2 regions of the Paenibacillus sp. p3-SID867 genome follow, and region 2 is predicted to be linked to the other one. Evidence: riboswitches for the same ligand, from Rfam matches in the RefSeq annotation. Region 2 holds a riboswitch; the other holds the start of a gene.
What was found. Region 2 has a riboswitch for cyclic di-GMP ahead of M4D81_RS19545 (non-ribosomal peptide synthetase). Riboswitches for the same ligand answer to the same signal wherever they lie in the genome.

Region 1 (4,217 bases), on a different contig from region 2:
ATTTGCCTCGCTTGCAGGCCGTAATCCTGCACTCCCTAATGAAATTTCTATCGGAATCAATATTGCCCGTAAATTGCATAAAGGCATCGGCGACGTACTCACGATCTACATTGAAGGCGAACCGCATCCAGTGCTGATCACCGGCACTTTTCAGTCCATTTCCAATATGTCGAACGTCGCCAGGGTCACATCGGATCTTGTCGAGCAGTTGAATCCGGACGCCGGGTTTATTCAACTAAAGGACAATACGGACAGCGATGCGTTTGTGCAGCAGTTGAACGAACGTTACAGCCCTTCCATTCAAGCGCTGAAGCAGGAAGTGCTGCTCGATTCCGTATTCAAAGAAGCTGCGGCGGTTTTGCTCATTCCGATGAGTATGCTGGCCCTACTGTTTATGGCTGTCACTTGTCTTATTGTTTATACAACTTGCCGGCTGCATATTCGTAAGGAAACGAAAACATATGGCATTTATGCCTCGCTCGGCCTGACCGCAACCGACATTCGTCGTGCCTTGACAAGCGGCATTGCCGGACTGGCTGCGCTCGGTGCGCTGGCTGGCATCGCTTGCGGCGTCTACGCATTGCCGGCCGTGCTGCGCGGTCTGCTCTCTGCCTATGGGATTGTCAAGCTGCCGCTTATCATGGAATGGCCGCTCGTCATTGGGCTGACTCTGATCGCGCTTGTTATCGCCATCAGCGGCTGCTGGCTGGCTTCGCGAATCCTCCGCCGCACCTCCCTTCGCGTGCTGGTCATGGATTCATGAAGGCCGTCCATGAACAGAAGATGACCTCCGAATGTCGGAGGTCATCTTTTTACTTCTTGCCTTAATAAATCTTCTTATTTTAATTCACATCGTATTTGTTCTTTCCACTTGATAATATTTGCGATGGCATTTGTTTCACCGCCTAAATAGATATCTTCTATGGTCATTGACCAAAATTTGGGCTTGTGATCTCTTTCGTTATGCGGAAGAGGATTTGTTATTTTACCCACCTTGGTTACTGACTCTCGATTTTTCTTGAACGCTGGAAACACATAAGGCACAGAAGGTATCTTCTGTGCCTTGATTCAAATATGAAGAAGATCTACTTTTTTTTAATATATTCCTCTTGGTTTTTTAATTCCATGTAACGAATAATCAGCTTATCCAACGACTGTGAAATTGCGACAACATCTTGATGCACCAATTCGAAACTGCTGGCCACTCGCTCAAGTTCTCTTCGGAGAAGTTCGAGTTTTTTCGATACTTGTTTGAGTTCACTCTCGATAGAAATCACCTTGTTCACCCACCCCCGTCGTAACAAGTGATTGATGACAGTTGCCACAGTTATCGATAACGCGAATCAGTATATATAACTTACTTATCATTATAAATTTCGACGGTAACAAAAAAAATACCCATAATTGGGTAATCTTTATTTTAAGACAAGTTTTATGACGGTTATGTAAATTTTTTAAGAAATGCTCCTTTGTGGTTGACTCTCGTTTTTGCATAGATCTTTTTAATAAAAGTACGAACCGTGCTTTGGCTAATACCATAAATATCAGCAATTTCAGGGACATTTTTATTCTCAAGCCACCCATAGGCTATTTCTTTCTCGCGATTCGTTAATTCATATTGGTGAAAGTGAGAATAGATCAGCTCCCTTTGCAGAACGGGATCCTTTTGAGGTAATTTTTCTTCAATATTCTTGGCCAGGTGTTCAATGAGCGGTATGGCAAATGTAACTTCGTGCAAATAATGAAAACTAAGACCAAGGTAGCCTATGATCACATTTTTTATTCGAAGGGGAGTACAAACACACGCCAATTCTGAAAACACGCGATTACAATGCTCGGCCCCAATTACGACAGAAAGCGCTTGTTGTTCCATAGATAATGAAATAGCGTTGCTTCCTGCGTCTTTCATTGCCAACGAGGTCCCATTTTTTATATTATTCCTCTCGAGGAAACTTCTTAAAGAACCTGTTCCGCAATAATCGATAACGGCACCATCCGTATCTGTTATAACAAATAAATAAGGTATGGACAGCAAATTGTTCATATTCCTGGTTTCCTCTTGCAGCAAATAAAGAATTTCTTTCCGTTCAATCAACCTTTGTTTTATTTCAGTCATACTGAGGATATTAGGAAAATGATTGTTTACTTCTACCAGTGTTCTTTGACCCATTATTTCCCTTCTTCCCTTGTAAGAATAAGCGTTAAATAATGAAATCGATCTACTATTCATCGCTGCTGCATTCGACAGCTCACAGCAAAAAATAAAAAAACCATCCATTATGAACCATAGCAAAATAGGACGGAGGCTTCCGTCGTATTCGGCAGCTGGCTGGCATCGCGGTCTGAAGAAGATCCACATTAGCCCCTGTAGCTTTGCGTCGCCGCTTTTCAGCGGGTTTGCTATTGTCGTACGAAGAGTATGAATTTGTCGAATATCCAAACATGTTATGACTTATTCAAACTATAACTTACATTGTTTTTCATTTAATATAGGTCGTACGACCCAAATTTCCATATTTTTGTTATATTTGTCAATCACTCTTACCCATATACAGAATCACTTTTTGCGCCAAGCGGGTTGATAGACCGATTTCGGGGGAGGGAACTGGTGAATCCAGTTAATGATCCGGGTCGATATCCACTGGCATACAACTGCAAGGATAATAATTTTCCAATCGATCACATAGGCAGCGAAAGCGAATATGATTCCATTCATCCAGAACAATGAGGTGCCCGGGTTGATTCTTTTATACTTATAAATGGCTAAGGCAACATAACCGATTCCCCCATTCGATACCCTCTGCTTTATGAGGATGGCGACACCTGTTCCGAGAATAACCGAGCCGAATAGAAGATCGATCCATACGTTGCCGAACGGGGGTTCTAGAAACACCTCGAAGAAATTAACGGAAACGGACGTCACTGTTATAACAAATATGGTTCCAAAGGCACTGACACCATCAAGATAAGGGACTGTAAAGGCAAGGAAAATAAAATTAGCGAGCCACAGTCCGAGACTCATCGGGATCTCAAACGCATGGTTCAGAAGCACCGCGATTCCAGCTCCTCCCCCCGAAGGAATGGCGTGAGGAAACAAGAACATGGCCATGGCAAAACCTTGAATGATGGAGCCGGCGGTAATGTAGAAAAGTTTCTTGGAAGCATGACGATAGAAAAAGGGGCTCTTCCGCCCGGGTATGATCTGTAAGTTCACACGGAATCATCCTTCATAGATTAGAGTAACAAGCTAGTCCTGCTTTTTTAAGTGTATGCTTGTTCCCTGGAGGGGATACCGGGATAGATCTTTTTAACGAAAATATGTATAGGCTGACTCTGGAGATATCCATAGGCAGCCCTCTAGTATTTATCATTCTCTTGTGGTTTGGTCTATGTTTAAATTACGTAACAAAATCCATCGGTTTGTTTCTCTCTCACCCCGAGTTCAAACGTATCTTGACGAAGACCCCGCCGCATCGTTTCAAGGGAAAGCACTTCGGTGGGTTGGATATTTCCCAAATGTACGTGAGATCCAAATTTGCGGAGAAGCATCGCTTGCTGCTGCTTAAGAGGTGCCTCCCAAATCAGCTTTCTTGCATCCGACACGTTGTCGATGATATTATTTATCATTTCTTCCTGACACTCACCATGCTTATCGTAAATACCGATGCCTAGTCCAGACTCGCGCGCTTCAACAATGATAAACTCGGCGCCTACGTCTAAATCCGCTTCCATTGTATAGGCTAGCATTTCGGCGTCGATGTGGGAACCGGATTGTTTTTTACCATACTCCGTATAAACCCGAAGTCCGCGTTGTTTACCTTCCCGGATGAGTTCCGTTCGTTTTTTTCGAGACATCTCAATCGTGCCGTCAGATACTTCTATCGCGTTAAATCCAAGACGGCAAACGGTATTAAAAAATGCGGGGACGACATCTTGCTGCACGGCTGTCTCAAGCAAGGTCCCGCCGGGCATGACCGTGATTCCATGTTGTTTGGCTAGATTGATCTTGTATAGCAGCATTTCCGTTTTATACAGCGGAGCCGTCCCAAAACCGAATTTGACACAATCGATGTAATCCGAGGCTGTTTCGATCACATCTGAGAACATGTTTCTACCCAGGCCTTTATCAATTACCATCGTCATCCCGCGTTCCATGACCCCGTAGGTGTCGTGGTCTTTTTTGCCGTGTTCGGGATTTTCGCGCAGCCCGCTCGGAT
Region 2 (4,217 bases):
CCTGACGGCGAAGAGGTATTCTACACCTATTACGAAACCCTTCCAGGTGGTGCGCAGCAATGGTCTCTCCATTCATACAACGTGAGAACGGGAGTTTACGGCTCGCTGGGCGTGGATGTCAAAGGAGCAGGCGTCGCTTTTGGTTATGTTCAGCTGGATCAGGCAAAGTATCCGGGTTGGACCTTGGTCGGATTGGCCGGAAATAGCGGCAGGGCATTTTATTACAATCTGGAAACCGGTTTGATTGAGACGCCGGAGCTTCCGTTTCCGGCACAGTTTGTGGAATTGTTTAATATCGGGAAGAGCACAGACGGGCAGATGCTGTCTTCGGGCTTCATTTCAGGCGGGGGAATGGGAATTTACTCGCCGACCCGTAACGAGACCAAGCATTATCCTCAAATCGGCCAAGTCGAAGGATTCGGCTCATTGAACGGAAAGATGTATCTCGGCGTTTATCCTAGAGCGACCATCTTTGAATACGATCCAGCCAAACCATGGAACCGAACGGACCCATCAGAACCGAATAATCCGCTGCGGCTTGGTCAGCTGGGTTCGGAGCAAGACCGGCCCGTAGCCATGCTCGGGGTCGAGGAAGAAAACCTGTTATATATCGGCTCCTATCCAATCGCAGGCAAAACAGGCGGGGCTCTTACCGTCTACAATCCCGTTACCGGAAAGTTTGATGTGAAGCGCGACATTATATCCGGCCATTCGATCAATTCGTTGCTTTACAAGAATGGAAAGCTGTTTATGGCCACCGGAGCAATGACCGGCGGAGAGGGGAAGCTTGCCATTTACGATACGGCTTCAGGCCGAGTAGAGCTGGAACAGGTACCTGTTCCGGGCAAAAAAGCAGTAACCTCTTTGATATGGGGCCCGGACGGTAACATATGGGGAATGGCGCTGGGGGCTCTGTTCATCTATGATACGGAACGCCAAAAGATTATTTACAGCGAGGATATGTTTCCTACAGCAGATTATGCACACAGCAATCCTCGCTTGACCGTTGGAACCGACGGCAATGTGTACGGTACCATTTATACGGGATATGTTGCTGACCACACGTACACGAGCAAGATGTTTAAGATTGACACAGCAAGCAAGTCGCTGTCCATCTTGTTGGAGAGCAATGCGGAAAAGCTTGCGCAGGACGACTTTGGCAACTTCTATTTCAAATACGGCAGCGAGCTGATGAAGTATAGCGACCCGAATCTGGTCATGCCGCTAGACAAAGTACAGCTCGAGGCTGAATCGCTCCAGCTTCACCCGGGGGATGAAGTCGATTATTCTTACGAAGTCTTCCTTGAGAGAGGAAGAACGACTAAGGAGTTATCCGGCGCTCACATTGAGTATTTGAGCAGTCGTCCGGATAAGGCGGAGATCGACCCAAAAGGAAAGATTATCGCCAAGCATCCGGGGCAAGCCGAATTGTCGATTCGAATTACATTGAACGGGATAACGGTTGAATCCAATAAAATCAAGGTAAAAATAACCGGCCCTTTTTAAAACTGTTCATGACATATAGCAATATGAGGCCGTTGTCCTGGACAACGGCTCTTTATTTTATTGTCCAGTGATCCATTAGACCGGGAACTTAAGAATGGAATTACCAAGTGAGTTGAACTTATGAAAGTTTTCTGATCGGAAGCGAGATGTCATGACCAGTTATAAACGGTATTTTAGTCCCGGATGACAAGAGACAAAAGTTATTGAATCTAATGATTTCCGTTGTCGTAATTAGGGCAACGGATATAGGGGTGAATTTGTAAAATAGAACTATTGACTTAATCAGCCATCATCTAATGTCCAGGTAATAACAGAAAAACGTATCCTGTCTAATGAACAAAATAGCTTTAATACATAGTTAAGTGAAGTGGAGTGAAGTCGGGGAATAGCAAAAATTAGTAAAGATTAACTATTGCGACCTAGTGTCTCATGAGGGTTATCAATATCATCAAAACCATTCTTGAAAGACAATATTGAACAAAAGACCTATCGATTTTCATTTGGAAACAAGATACAGTAAATGTAAATCGAATACATAATATAATCATGGTTTACAATTTAAATACTATTTTTGTACGACAATAGCAAACCCACCGAAAGGTGGCGACGCAAAGCTATAGGGGCTAATGCGGGATCTACTGCGACCGCAATGCCAGCCAGTTGCCGAATACAACGGGAAACCTCCGTTTTATTCATTATTTTGAATTGAAGAAAGGGGTTTTTTTGACGTTCCATAAAACAACGATGGCTTCGCTATAAAAAAACTAGTTTGGGGTTGAAGGGGGACACTGCTTCATCGCAGAATGCGAAGAGGATTTTTCTGTTCGTTAACAATCAGACATTAATGAATCGATAGTCCGGGAGGTTGATGGTCATGGAACAAACGACATATGAAGTATCAATTGACGAAATGCCGCGGGGGGGATGGGCCAACGATGAAGGAAACCGGGTTAGTTTTTCCCTTGATTTTGCAACGACCCGAAAACTCCATGAACTTGCGTTCAATTTCGGAATAACTGTGGATATGGCACTTATGGCTTGTTATGCGATCCTACTTGCCAAATATACCGGCGAGGATGATCCTGTAATCGGGTATCTGTTGGAAAGACAGATGTTTCCTATACGTTACTCTCCTACTGTACATAAGCCATTAGGTAAGTTTCTGATAGAAGTCAAGCATGCCACGATGCAAGCACTCGAAGATCGGAATATGCGAAAGAATTTGAGCGGTAACCCGTTCATCAAAGCGGCGTTTACTTGGCAAAACGCCAATGCCACTCCTTATGAATCCGATCAGTTGGGGACGTTTGAGCTTGCTTTGACGGCTTTTAAGAAGGAATTTATCATGATACACCTTGAATATTCGACCCGCTCGTACAGAAAAGAAACGATCGAGCAAATGAGCGGCCACTTGAGCCGAATTGTGCATGAAGTCGTTGATTTCCCCGAGAAGGTGATTGCCGACATACGCATGATGTCAGAAGAAGAGGAGAGAAAGATTCAGGCTTTCAGCGGAACTAAGAGGGACTTTCCTTCCAGCCAAACGGTCCATTACTTGTTTGAGGAACAAGTCCGCTTAACCCCCGATCGCCCGGCGATCATGACCGAGGACCATCAGATGTCCTATCGGGAATTGGACGATCACGCGAATCAGCTTGCAAAAGCACTGCAGGATCACGGCGTTAAGCCGGAGAGCGTCGTTGGCATTGTCGCGGATCGGTCTGTCAGTATGATTGTCGGGCTTACAGCCATATTGAAAGCTGGCGGCGCTTATATGCCCATCGAAGCCGATTCTCCGTGCGAAAGAATCGAATATATGCTCGAGGACAGTCGGGCGGGATTTTTGCTGGCCCCTTCCAGTTGGAAGCCTGACATTGCATTTGAAGGAAAAGTAATTTATTGGGACAACGCGAAGCTAAGCCTTGACAGCTGTTCCCATACGATATCTGCAGTAACCTCGCAAAGTCTTGCGTATATCATCTATACTTCCGGATCAACGGGGACACCAAAAGGGATCATGGTTGAACATCGCAACATCGTAAGATTGGTCAAGAATACCAATTATTTCAACTTTTCCAAGGAGCATCGAATTTTGCAAACCGGTACAATAACATTCGATGCGTCGACCTTTGAAATTTGGGGATCCCTTTTGAACGGATCTACCTTGTATTTGATGAAGGACACGGACCTGTTTGACCTTTATAAATTGAAGGAAACCATCATCGGTCACCGCATTACGGCTTGGTTCCTGACAACGGCTCAGTTCCATAATCTGGCCGAACAGGATCCAGACGTCTTTCGTACGTTAGACACCTTGCTAGTCGGCGGAGAAGCGTTATCGCCAAAGCACGTAAATGCCGTAAGGAAGAGGTGCCCCGATCTGCGGATGATCAATATGTACGGTCCGGCGGAAAACACGACGTTCTCCACTTACTTCCCGATCGAACGTGATTTCGAATCGACCATTCCAATTGGCAGACCAATATGCAATTCCTCCGCTTATATTCTTGATAAACAGTTGAAGCTTCAGCCGATCGGAGTAGTAGGAGAGCTTTGCGTCGGAGGAGACGGTATCGCGCGGGGGTATGTGAATCAGCTGGAATTGACAGAAGCCAAGTTTGTGGAACATCCGCTCCTCGGGGAAAGGTTATATCGAACGGGGGATTTTGCCATGTGGTTGCCGGATGGCAATATCGAAATGATCGGGCGAA

Region 1: it holds a riboswitch for cyclic di-GMP, as region 2 does, so the genes downstream of both, M4D81_RS27205 (helix-turn-helix transcriptional regulator) here and M4D81_RS19545 (non-ribosomal peptide synthetase) in region 2, are expected to answer to the same signal.

What each region holds. Positions count from the first base shown of each region.
Region 1 covers NZ_JAMBDM010000017.1:45,121-49,337, reverse strand. The annotation lists gene M4D81_RS27215 (ABC transporter permease) at 1-763, shown strand, start outside; gene M4D81_RS27210 (Spo0E family sporulation regulatory protein-aspartic acid phosphatase) at 1,086-1,277, opposite strand; gene M4D81_RS27205 (helix-turn-helix transcriptional regulator) at 1,442-2,170, opposite strand; cyclic di-GMP riboswitch class I at 2,318-2,412, opposite strand; gene M4D81_RS27200 (YitT family protein) at 2,558-3,214, opposite strand; gene comA (phosphosulfolactate synthase) at 3,394-4,217, opposite strand, start outside.
Region 2 covers NZ_JAMBDM010000009.1:171,245-175,461, reverse strand. The annotation lists gene M4D81_RS19550 (NHL repeat-containing protein) at 1-1,506, shown strand, start outside; cyclic di-GMP riboswitch class I at 2,080-2,174, shown strand; gene M4D81_RS19545 (non-ribosomal peptide synthetase) at 2,381-4,217, shown strand, end outside.